Regions from separate parts of the Psychrobacter halotolerans genome, predicted to be linked through region 1. Evidence: predicted binding sites of a transcription regulator. Region 1 holds the regulator's gene; each other region holds the start of a gene.
The links. Region 1 encodes PhoB, which activates phosphate uptake and scavenging genes when phosphate is short. Its sites were predicted from a motif close to TGTCATNAANCTGTCATAA; they were not measured.
Positions count from the first base shown of each region.

Region 2: the regulator PhoB is predicted to act here: its motif matches at 1,720-1,738, upstream of AAJP47_RS01985 (porin).
Region 3: the regulator PhoB is predicted to act here: its motif matches at 1,893-1,911, upstream of pstS (phosphate ABC transporter substrate-binding protein PstS).
Region 4: the regulator PhoB is predicted to act here: its motif matches at 1,503-1,521, upstream of AAJP47_RS01120 (inorganic phosphate transporter).

Region 1 is NZ_JBDKWD010000008.1:53,349-56,568, forward strand. Features, by position in the region: gene asd (archaetidylserine decarboxylase) at 1-802, opposite strand, end outside; gene dtd (D-aminoacyl-tRNA deacylase) at 947-1,402, shown strand; gene phoB (phosphate regulon transcriptional regulator PhoB) at 1,532-2,236, shown strand; gene phoR (phosphate regulon sensor histidine kinase PhoR) at 2,335-3,220, shown strand, end outside.
Region 2 is NZ_JBDKWD010000001.1:469,044-472,263, forward strand. Features, by position in the region: gene AAJP47_RS01980 (porin) at 1-325, opposite strand, end outside; gene AAJP47_RS01985 (porin) at 494-1,582, opposite strand; gene AAJP47_RS01990 (malate synthase G) at 2,138-3,220, opposite strand, start outside.
Region 3 is NZ_JBDKWD010000002.1:227,369-230,588, forward strand. Features, by position in the region: gene thiC (phosphomethylpyrimidine synthase ThiC) at 1-1,141, opposite strand, end outside; TPP riboswitch at 1,464-1,608, opposite strand; gene pstS (phosphate ABC transporter substrate-binding protein PstS) at 1,984-3,162, shown strand.
Region 4 is NZ_JBDKWD010000001.1:260,328-263,547, reverse strand. Features, by position in the region: gene AAJP47_RS01125 (ATPase) at 1-787, shown strand, start outside; gene AAJP47_RS01120 (inorganic phosphate transporter) at 1,606-3,213, shown strand.

The DNA.
Region 1 (3,220 bases):
TTTTTACAAAACTAGTGGCTTGCATGGTATTTTCCCAGTCAGCTTTTGCCGCTTTTGGTAAGACGATAATGGCAGTAGATCCTAGATAAAAACGGCCAAGCTCATCACCTTTTTCAAAGGACATATTATGTTCTGCTTCTTGTATGCCCTCTGTGCGCGCAATTTTCCCAGTCGCGACGGTTTCGATACCAGCCACAATCATCGCGCCAACCATGACGACCGCTGCTTTGCCGTACTGCGTATCGAACATACATACGAGACGCTCATTGCGCGCGAACAAGTCAGGCACGTTGGCTGCTGTGACCGTATTGACAGAAAATAGCGTACCAGGCACGTAGCGGGTTTTGGTCAATGTGCCAGCGAACGGCATGTGCACACGGTGGTAGTTACTGGGCGCTAGATAAACGGTTGCAAAACTACCATCGGCAAAATAACGACCCTCTTCGTTGTCAGCAAGTAATTGCCCAACGTCATAGTGGCGACCTTTTGCTTGCAGGACTTTGTGGTCATTAATCTGACCTAACTGAGAGATAACACCATCAGCAGGACTGACAATGCCATTAGTCGTCGTATCGATAGGACGCGCGTCTTCTTTTAGCTCACGGGTAAAGAAGTCATTAAAGCTTTCATAGGCATTAAGGCTTTGGCGCTCATACTCATCCAAGCTGACGTTATAGGCTTTGGCAAAGCTGCGAATAAAGGTGCGTTTGACATAAGGATGACGGCTGGCGGCCAAACGACCAGCGACTTTACTCAGCTGCTGCTGCGGGACAAACTGTTGTAAGGTGGTGAATAAATTCATAGTAAGGCTACCAAAAAAAGTTTTAATATAGGGCGTGTTGCACATTCACAAATAGGCAAGTGTATAACGCTATTTTATCATGGACAGCATCCGATTGTATGACCATAATCTGTAAGCCATTTACAAATAAAAAGGAGTCTATAAATGAGAGCACTTATACAACGCGTACGTAGTGCCAGCGTTAGCGTTGATGAGCAGGGCGTGGGTCGCATCGAGCAGGGGTTGCTGGCATATATTGGCTTAGGGCATGATGACAATCTACAAACAGCTAAGCGCCTGATTGATAAAATCCTTACGTACCGTGTTTTTGAAAATAACGATGATCCGGCCAAATATGGCAAACTGGATAACAATGTCCAGCAAATAGGAGGTGGGTTATTATTGGTTTCTCAATTTACGTTGATGGCGAAGACAGACAAAGGCCGTCGTCCTGACTTTGGTGACGCCATGGCACCTGAGGCAGCGCAAGCATTGTTTGCTCAGTTGATCGAGTATGCAAAAACCCAGTATCCGATTATTGCTACTGGTCAGTTTGGTGCTAATATGCAAGTTGAAAGTATCAATGATGGCCCACTAAACTTTTTGTTAGAAGTGCAGTAAGCTTTGTCACATTTAATAGATGACTGTCATTAAGTTGTCACAATTAATTCGTTTAATGAGTAAAGGCTGGCGAATGTTTATCGCCTTTTTTACCTGCCAAACTTTGTACTCTAAGACTGAGAATGCGTTATGTATCATGAGCAAATTTTAATTGTTGAAGATGAACCTGCGATTCGTGAAATGGTGGTGATGACCCTAGAGATGGCTGGATTTGACAGTCTACAGGCAGCAGATGTGTCAGAGGCGCATCAACAAGTGGTGGATCATAGACCTGCGCTTATTTTATTAGACTGGATGTTGCCTGGTGACAAAAGTGGCGTGGATTTTTGCCGCATGTTAAAGAACGATGAGCTGCTCTCTGAAATACCGGTCATTATGCTGACGGCCAAAAGCGAAGAAGACAGTAAGGTTCATGGTCTCGATGCCGGTGCCGATGATTATATGACCAAGCCTTTTTCGACGCGTGAATTGATATCACGAATCAAAGCGGTACTACGCCGTAGTAATGCGCTGAGCGGTGACAAGTCTATCGACATTGGCAAACTTAGTCTGGACCCAAAAAGCCAACGCGTGACCGCCGCTGGTAAAGTGGTTGAGGTTGGCCCTACTGAATATCGATTGTTGGCATTTTTTATGAGTCACCCAGAGCGTGCTTATACGCGTACACAGCTGCTAGATCAAGTGTGGGGCGGCAATGTTTATATCGAAGACAGAACCATTGATGTACATATTAAGCGTTTGCGCACACTACTGCGGCCTTATGAGTGTGACACCTTAATCCAAACGGTTCGCGGGACAGGCTACCGGTTTTCCAGTCTTGTTGAACCCATATAATTGACGTAACTGATGACATTGATAATAAGCAGTCTCATGGCAGTCGCAACCTAACGTAACACAGCGAATAGTGGTAAGGATGATCAATGAGCAAAATAATGACAACAAAACAGGATCAACAAAATCAATCAGAACCCGTTTCTCATCAGGATGCCTCAGACCAATTGACCAAGATTAGAAGTGCTTTATTGGCCCTACGAGACGCTGTGATTTTGCTCAATGAAGATGACAATGTGGAGTGGTGGAATCAGGCTGCCCAAGATTTATTGTCATTGCAAGGAGATGATGCTGGTAAAAGCATTTTTGACTTTATTCGAGTGCCTGAGTTTCGTCAGTATTATCATGCGACAACCGCCTTCAACGATGGCGTGCATATAGAGTCGTGGCAAGATCCTAAGCGTTATTTAAAGTGTGAGCTCACGCCCTTTGGCGATGAGAAGTTGTTGATTATTTATGATGTGACGCGCTTGCAGCATTTAGAAGAGATGCGCCGCGACTTTGTGGCAAACGTCTCGCACGAACTACGCACGCCATTGACGGTTATGATGGGTTATCTGGAGAATTTCTCCGATCAACCCGATATGCCGCCGCATTGGCGACGTGGTTTTGAGCTGATGACGCAGCAGACTGCGCGCATGAATCGAATTGTGAATGATTTATTATTATTGTCGCGCATTGAGATCGAAGAGACGCATGAGCTTAACTACATTGATATGACCCGTCTATTGACCAATGTCTATGATGATGCCCAAGCTTATAACCAAGAATACAAGCATACCATTCACTTGCAGATAGACACTTATGATGGGCTGTATGGCTCAGAGATGTACCTAAATAGCGCGTTATCCAATCTGGTAATCAATGCCATCAAGTACACCCCAAAAGGCGGCAAAATAGCCATTAGCTGGACGAGAACCGCAGAAGGCTGCCGATTTGCCGTGGAAGATAACGGTATCGGTATTGCACCAGAGCATATTGCGCGTT
Region 2 (3,220 bases), on a different contig from region 1:
TGTTCTTGATACCCAAATAAGTGTCGCGACTATTGAATGCGTCGCTACCAGAACCATCAATTTGAATACCGTACTCTAAGCGATAAATTAAATCCGTGTTATCGGTCAAGGCTTCAGAACCACGCAAACCCAATCTTGAAAAGTTTGAATTGATTTGTACATTATCGCTATCGACGCGATCAAAGCGATTTGGTTGATTATCAGTGCTGACGCTAGTATCACTATAATCGGTGGTCACAAAAGCTTTACCGTATATCTCCGGCGCCGCATGGACGGCAGCTAGCGGTAACATTGTCATGCCTGTGACTAAAAATACGTTCTTCATTGAAATACCTTTTCTACCATTTCATTTCTGTCATGTAGAGTTCTGTAATACTTAAAATCTTAAAATGCTTTTATCAATCGCGCCATTATACCTAACAAAAAATTTTAGACGACATAAAAAAACTCACCCCGAAGGATGAGTTTTTATAATCAGATTCTAATGGTTAGATTAGAATTTGTATTCTAGGCCAGTACCAACGACGATTACTTCAGTATCGCCAGAAGTCGTAACTAATTGATCTTCTTCTTGTACAGTATCAGTCCATGAGTAACCAGCATTGTCAGCTTTGTTCATACCAGCATAAGCATGCATAATGATGTTGTCTTTAAAGAAGTATCTGCCACCAACAACAATTTGGTCTGAATCAGAGTTATTGAAACCGTTCAAGTTACTAGTGTTGTTATACTGGGCGTATACAGACGCTGGACGGGCAAAGTTAGTTAGACCCATCTCGCCACTGATAACAAAACCTTTTTCTTTCTTATTGTCACTTGAGTTATCAGCACCATCATAATCCGCTACTTGATATAGCGCGCCTAGTCTTACAGGGGCTGCGATATATTTGCCTAAATCAACAGTAGCCGTACCACGGATGATATCACCATCGATGTTTTGATCTTTATCGTATGCAATACCAGCAGTGAAGCCAGTACCTTGATCAAACATCATCGCAACACCGAAACCAGCATTGTCGTTACCATTTGCATCATCAGAGCTGTACATGGCAGACAATTGTAATGGTAGACCGTCATACTTTGGTGCAGTCCAGATAACTGAACTTTGGATACGGTTACTATCCGCCATGTTTAACGCTTCAACAGCTTCGCTTTCGTTCTGTGTAGTACCTAAGTTATCCCAGTAACCTTGGTTAACAACAACGTTGTCGATTCTGGCTAGGCTTGATTGGTTTTTACCAACACGGAACTCACCAAACTGCTTGTTTACCACACCAAGATACGTATCACGGTTAGTGAAACCATTGCTATCACCATCGATACGTGTGCCATACTCTAACTGATAGATAACATCAGTATTAGCAGTCATGGCTTCAGAACCTTTTAGACCAATACGTGAACCATGAGAATTAATCTCTACCGTGTCTTCATCATAGTTGAAAGCAGGAAAACCTGTGTTCGAATCAAAATCGGTATTCACATAGTCAGCAGCTAAGAATGCTTTACCATATAGAGTTGGCGCTGCATTGGCTGCAGATACAGATAAAGCAGCAACTGCTGTAGCTAAAAGTAGTTTTTTCATGGGGTATCTCCACTTTACAATTTTAGTAATAAGCGAGCTATTATTAGCTGATGCTCATAATGGTATCGTCACAAATCCTCAAAGATATAATGTGTAACTGGCTACCGAGATTAGTCAGAAACAAGTGTGGCGAAGTTCTATTACAGTAAGATGAAAAAAACCATGACTTACATAACTTGGATTAAAAAAGTAACTGCCATGTAAACTTTGGTCTTAATCGGTCCGTTGCGTAACATCCGTTACCAAACTCATACTTCGAATACAAGCATAACAACTTTGACATAATTTGCAACACATTTTTTCGCTTTTTAAACGTGACAATTAATAATTAATATGCACATTATTGAATGTATTTATCCACAAAAAAACGCTCTACCTGCAAATACAGATAAAGACCGAATAGATTCCTATAATGGCTTTGATTGTAAGAGAGTGTCCTCAATCTGAACAATGAACTTTCAATGGACTAATAATAAAGCGCTATTTATCTATGAATAAATAGCGCTTATAAAAACAATTTATCCTATTTACAGCACAGGTAAACATCTGGCCAAATTAACAATGGGCTTTTAGATCAAGGCGCGCCTGATGTAGTAACGGTTCAGTATAGCCACTAGGCTGCTCGCGACCTTTAAAGACCAAATCACACGCCGCTTTGAAGGCATAAGAGTTGTCAAAGTCATTTGCCATTGGTTGATAATCCTCATCATCCGCATTTTGCTCATCAACCACTTTGGCCATACGCTTCATGGTATCCATCACTTGCGTCTCACTGACCACATCATGATGCAACCAGTTGGCAATATGCTGACTGGAAATACGTAACGTCGCACGATCTTCCATTAAGCCCACGTTATCGATATCAGGGACTTTCGAGCAGCCAACACCTTGGTTTACCCAGCGTACAACATATCCCAAAATACCTTGCGCATTGTTATCAAGCTCTTGCTGCTTTTGCTTCTCCGTCCAGTTGATATCTTTTGCCAATGGAATGGTTAAGATATCGTCTAAGCTGGCACGTTCGCGAGACTTTAAGTTGTTTTGTACATCAGCAACATCTACTTGATGGTAATGTATGCTGTGCAAGGTTGCGCCTGTCGGAGATGGCACCCATGCCGTGGTCGCACCAGACTTAGGATGTGCCGCCTTGGTCTCCATCATCTCTTTCATCTCATCAGGTTTTGCCCACATGCCTTTGCCAATCTGAGCATGACCTTGCAGACCAGTCTCTAAACCAATATCAACGTTCCATTGCTCGTATGCGGGCAGCCACGTTTGCGACTTCATCTCCCCTTTTGGTACGAACGGGCCTGCATTCATACTGGTGTGCATCTCATCACCGGTACGGTCTAAGAAGCCTGTATTGATAAAGATGACACGCTCTTTTGCTTGACGAATGGCTTCTTTTAGGTTGACCGTCATGCGGCGCTCTTCGTCCATAATGCCCATTTTTATGCTATAACGCTCCAGCTCTAATAGGTCTTCTGAGGCATTAAACAGGTCATTGGCCATTTTGACTTCTTCAGGACCATGCATTTTTGGTTTAACAATATACATTGAGCCTTTACGAGAGTTAGATAGCTCGTTTTTACCTCTCAAATCATTGAGCGCCAATAATGGTGTAATCAAACCATCCAT
Region 3 (3,220 bases), on a different contig from region 1:
ACTGCGCCATGATAGAACCGCCGCGCGACACAATACCCGTCAGGCGTTTTGCGGTCAATGGTACGTAACGGAGCAAAACACCCGCGTGAATGGTGAAGTAATCAACGCCTTGTTCTGCTTGCTCAATTAGAGTGTCGCGGAAGATCTCCCACGTCAAATCTTCTGCCACGCCATCAACTTTTTCTAGTGCTTGGTAAATCGGGACGGTGCCAATTGGTACAGGCGAGTTACGAATGAGCCATTCACGCGTTTCATGAATGTGGTTGCCCGTTGACAGATCCATAATGGTATCCGCGCCCCAACGCGTTGCCCACGTCATTTTTGATACTTCCTCATCGATAGAAGAACCAAGCGCTGAGTTACCAATATTGGCATTGATTTTCACCAAAAAATTGCGCCCGATAATCATCGGCTCAGACTCAGGATGGTTGATATTATTGGGAATAATAGCGCGTCCTGCCGCCACTTCACTGCGCACAAATTCAGGTGTAATGATTTGAGGCGTGTTGGCACCGAAGCTCTCACCATCATGTTGGCGCATATCTGTCAGCTCGTGCTGCTTTTGCGTCTCGCGAATGGCGATATATTCCATCTCAGGGGTGATGATGCCACGGCGCGCGTAGTACATTTGGGTGACATTACCTGCCAGCCCTTCGCCTGTTTTGGCACGGCGCGGCTTATCGATATGAGCAAATCTTAGATTGGCAGTACTGATATCGCGTGCCCGTGCTTGCCCGTACGAGCTGGATAGACCGCTGAGCTGCTCGGTGTCGCCGCGCTCGGCAATCCAGTGTTCGCGCAGTTTTGGCAGACCACGGGTTAAGTCGATATCGACATTGGGGTCGGTATAAACGCCTGAAGTGTCATACACATAAAACGGTGGGTTTTGTTCCCAACTTGACTCCTCCACGCCTTGAATGGGTGTGTTTGCTAAGCTGATTTCGCGCATGGGCACTTGAATGTCAGGACGCGAGCCCTCGATATAGACTTTTTTGGAGGCGGGGAGGATACGATGAAGGTCGCGGGCATCTTCTTCAAAGCGTACGTCACTTGCCGTGCGGTGAGCAGGGGTCTTTAGCGCCTCAGACTTTTTGTCAGATTTGCTGTTGATTGTATCAGTCGTCGGTGAAGTATCAGTCATCGGTGAAGTAGCAGTCGCGTCACTATTTGGCGTATGGATTTGAGGGTTTTGTACGTTCGATGTTGTTTGAATATCTGAAGGTTTCATATGCTGTCCTAGCGTGTTGGTTTTTGAATAAAATCAACACCGCCAGTCGCTGCGGGGTGAAGCCGTATGCAATGAACAAATACAGTCAAAAAGCAAACGTGCGCCCAAAACGAGGCGTAGTAATTCACTCAAAGATTGATGGACACAAATTATTAAAGCCATACAACGGCAAAAAACCGCTGCTAAACGTTGGCAATAATAACAAGGCATTTCTGCGCGCCCTTTGTACATATAGAACATAAGCCTAAGACTTCCCTGCGTCGGTACTAACCGCATCAGGTTCGGCGGGTGATCTCTCAGCGAATGTATAAAGGCGACTATTTTAATAAAGCAAGTTTACTAAAACAGGCCAATATGACACCGCACCCCGAGTCTGTCAGTGTTGTAAATCAACTTTATACTAGCAAATTCCTATCTTAACGGCTAATGATATTTAAAGATAAATATTTTGCCAAAACTATGTTGCCCATAAAAAATATAGCGAGACTGACCCAGATTCTCTTTGCCTGCTGTACTTGTGTCTGTTTCTATACTGACAGAGTCTGCAAAAAAATTGCATTAGGCTCGCATCATAAGGTTGTGTTTCGATTCTAGTCATATTGACGATAGACGTTCTGCAAAAATGAATGGCTAACTTTGACTCAAAATAAAAGATTAAAAAGGTTGTCATTAAACTGTCATAAAAACTTGTCACTATAGCTCGCATGTCACAAACAATGTTTTTTTGTATCGTTGTCAAACTTTAGGAGTCCTACATGCGTTATTCATTATTAGCAGTGGCCGTCAGCTGTACCTTAGCACTTACGGCGTGTAATAAATCGACCGAAACGACAGAGACCGCTGCTGATACTAGTAGTGCTCCTGTTACCACGACTGAAACCACTGGTACTGCAACCACTAGCACCGCCCCTGCTGCTGGCACGGGTTTTAAATCTGCTGAAAACATTGCCATGAACATTACAGGCGCAGGTGCTTCGTTCCCGCAGCCTATCTATGCCAAATGGTCTGCTGACTACAACGCTGCGACTGGCGGTCAAGTTAACTACCAATCAATCGGCTCTTCTGGCGGTATCAAACAAATTCAATCAAAAACTGTTGATTTCGGTGCCTCTGATGCGCCAATGACGCCTGAAGAACTTGAAGAATCTGGTCTTATTCAGTTCCCAACCGTCATCGGCGGCGTGGTACCAATCGTGAATATCGATGGCATTGAGCCTGGTCAGTTGAAACTAGATGGCGAAACCTTAGCCAATATCTATCTAGGTAAAATTAGCAAATGGAATGACCCTGCTATCACTGCTATGAACCCAGATTTGACCCTACCTGATGCGGCGATCACCACCGTTTTCCGCTCAGACGGTTCAGGCACGACTTTTAACTTCACAGATTATTTGGCCAAAGTGTCAACAGATTGGAATGATACGGTCGGTGTTGATAAAACGGTTAAATGGCCAACCTCTGCAACTGGTGCTGGTGGTAAAGGCAACGAAGGCGTATCAAGCTACGTCAACCGTATGAAAAACTCTATCGGTTATGTTGAGTATGCTTACGCCAAGCAAAACAACATGTCACACACAGCGCTTAAAAACGCAGCGGGCAACATCGTACAGCCATCTGCAGAAACATTTGCCGCGGCGGGTGATATTGACTGGTCAAAACAAGACGGTTTTTATAAAGTTATTACCAACTCTGAAACTGCGCAAGCATGGCCAATCGCTGCTGCAACCTTCATCTTGGTTCATAAGCAACCAGAGAATCCTCAGCAAGTGGCTGGCGTATTGAACTTCTTTGACTGGGCTTATAGCCAAGGCGATGATAGTGCCATGGCATTAGATTATGTGCCTTTCTCAGACACGGCAGTGGCATTGTTTAAAGCCAAATGGAACGATGTAAAAGGTAGCGATGGACAACCTGTCTACAAGCCTGCTCAGTAATATAGCTACTTTAATAACTGTTTAATTATTTTCCAGTTACCCTCTCAAATCACTATTC
Region 4 (3,220 bases), on a different contig from region 1:
TCCCTTAGTAGATAAAAAGCAGGATAAGCAAAACGGGAAAACAGAAAAATTTAACCCTGTCAAAATACCCAAAATTCTAAAAGACATCGATGATTCAAAAATAGACAAATCCGACTATCAGACAGCGCTGGCAGAAAAACAAGCTCGTCTTGCTGAGCTGCTACGCGCCCGAGATGGTCATCATATCGTCTTCGCCTTTGAAGGTATGGACGCGGCTGGTAAGGGCGGCGCTATTAAAAGACTGGTGGCACCGCTCGACCCGCGTGAGTATCAAATTTATAACATTGGAGCGCCCATGCTTTATGAAGCTGAGCATCCTTATCTGTGGCGTTTTTGGACACGCCTGCCAAATGAGCAAACTGATCGCATCAGCCGCATTGCCATCTTTGATCGTACTTGGTACGGACGCGTGCTGGTTGAGCGCATTGAAGGCTTTGCGGCTAACGACGAGTGGCAGCGTGCTTATGATGAAATCAATCGTTTTGAGGCGGATTTAGCGGCGGCTGGCACTATTGTTATTAAATATTGGTTGGCTATTGATAAAAAAGAGCAGCTCAAACGCTTTGAGGCGCGCCAAGAGACACCGCATAAGCAATTTAAATTGACGGACGATGACTGGCGTAATCGAGACAAGTGGTCAGACTATGTGCAATCGGCTGCTGATATGCTGGCACGTACGGATACTGAGCAAGCACCGTGGTGCATCATCGCAACCAATGATAAGCGACAAGCGCGTTTGCAGGTGTTAGACCATGCGATTGAACAATTAACAGCACTATATAGTTAGTTCAAGATAAAATCGACACGGTAATAACAACGTTCTAAATAGCAACGTGCTAAATAACAACATGCTACTGAGTAAATTTCTCTTGCTGGCTGTGCGCAAGCGTGACAGAAGGTGCAAAAACTTGCCGCAGCAGCACGGTATCGGTTTTAAAGTAATTCGGCAATATAAATACTGAGGAGTGAAGACTAGGATATGAATAAGGTGTGAAAGTTTTGATTTTAAAAAATCAGTGACTTATCGCTATTTTTTTCTCAATACCACCATGAATTTAAAACCCAAACAATTATTGCAAAGCGCGTATAATTGGCCGCGAAATAACGAGATTATCTGCGTCAAGTCGCAGTAGTTACAAATCTTGCAATATCATCATGCATTCTGTGCTTATATTTAATATAATAGGCGCGTTATGGCCTTGGTGGTGGCAGAACTAGGCGTGTCTAATGAAGCATGGTTAACCTTGATACGGTGCTTTGAGTGTCTTGCCTAAACTTGTGACTAAGCCTTTACTAAGCTTGTGACTAAGCCTGTAACTAAGTCTGTAATGATGACTATGACTGTATTCGCTTCCGTATGAGCAGTTCTTTATAAAAGTATTATTATAAATACCTAAGCCGCAAGATGCTGTAATCAGATGATTTGGCAATGTCACTTGCGGCTTTGTGACATATTGAATGTCAGGGTTTTTACCCTTTAAAAAGTATATTGTATATTTTATAGATGACATCTTGATGTCAGATGTCATAACAAACATGACGATAGCAGCACCATGCCATTAACCGTATATAATTTCAATCAGCTTACGCAGGACGTATCAACGTATGGGTATTAGCAGCAGTTCTACAGAGCCAACCAAAACCGTCGGCTCTATGAGAATAAATCTATTTTTTGCCATTTTACTGATTGCGATGACCGCCTACTTTTTGTGGTGGGGTCTAGACTACACAATGCGTCAACAGACGACGCTCTTTATTGTAGCAACCGCTTTTGGTGTCTTTATGGCATTTAATATCGGTGGGAACGATGTCGCTAACTCCTTTGGTACCTCGGTGGGTGCAGGGACATTGACGATTCCGCAAGCGCTTGGTATCGCAGCGATATTTGAAGTCTCTGGTGCCGTGCTGGCAGGCGGCGAAGTGACAGACACCATCCGAAGCGGTATTGTCGATTTGGATGGGCTGTCGGTGACGCCCAACCAGTTTATTTATGTCATGTTGTCAGCGCTTATTGCTGCTGCATTTTGGTTGTTGTTTGCCACCAAAAAAGGCTTACCCGTTTCGACCACTCATGCCATTATCGGCGGCGTGATCGGTAGCTCCATTGTATTGGGTATTACCTTAGGTGGGACTGATATGGCGTTATCCACAGTAGATTGGGGAACGGTTGGAACCATCGCGATCTCTTGGGTGTTATCACCGTTATTAGGCGGTGTTTTCTCCTACCTTTTATACGGTCAGATTAAGAAAAATATCATTGAGTATAATGATAGAACAGAGGCGCATATTGCGGTTCTAAAAGCGGATAAAAAGACCCTAAAGCAGAACCACAAAGAGTTTTTGGACGGGTTAACAGAGTCAGAGCAGCTGGCCTATACTTCAGCAATGCTACGTGATCAAGAAATCTATAAAGATGATGATTGCGTGGTTGAAGATTTAGAAACCGACTATTATAAGCAGCTTTATGAAATTGAAAATGAGCGCGGTAGCTTAGATACTCTAAAAGCACTAAAACAGTGGGTACCTATTATTGCGGCGGCAGGCGGCGCGGTCATGACGTCTTTGGTTGTATTTAAAGGCCTTAAAAACGTCAATAGCGGTATGACGACGCTCCAAGGCTTTTTAATCATGGGCATGATCGCAGCGCTTGTGTGGCTTGCGACCTTCATTTATACCAAGAGTATTCGCGGTAAGCATAAAGAAGACTTGACCAAAGCGACCTTTATTATGTTTAGCTGGATGCAGGTCTTTACCGCGTCTGCCTTTGCCTTTAGTCATGGCTCAAATGATATCGCTAATGCGGTCGGTCCTTTTGCTGCGATTATGGATGTGATTCGTACCAATAGCATTGCTACAGAAGCGGCTGTACCGCCTGCTGTGATGTTGACATTCGGTGTTGCTCTTATCGTTGGTCTTTGGTTCATCGGTAAAGAGGTGATTCAAACCGTGGGTACAAATTTGGCAAAAATGCATCCGGCGTCTGGCTTTTCCGCTGAGCTGGCAGCGGCGGCTGTCGTTATGGGTGCGTCAACGATGGGCTTGCCAGTGTCTAGTACGCATACGCTCGTTGGGGCTGTGCTTGGCATTGGTATTGTCAATAAAGATACCAATTGGGCGCTAATGAAGCCAATTGGGCTAGCATGGGTTATTACACTTCCTGCGGCGGCTATTATGTCTGCTATCAGTTATCTGTTGCTGAGAAGTATCTTTTAATACCAAT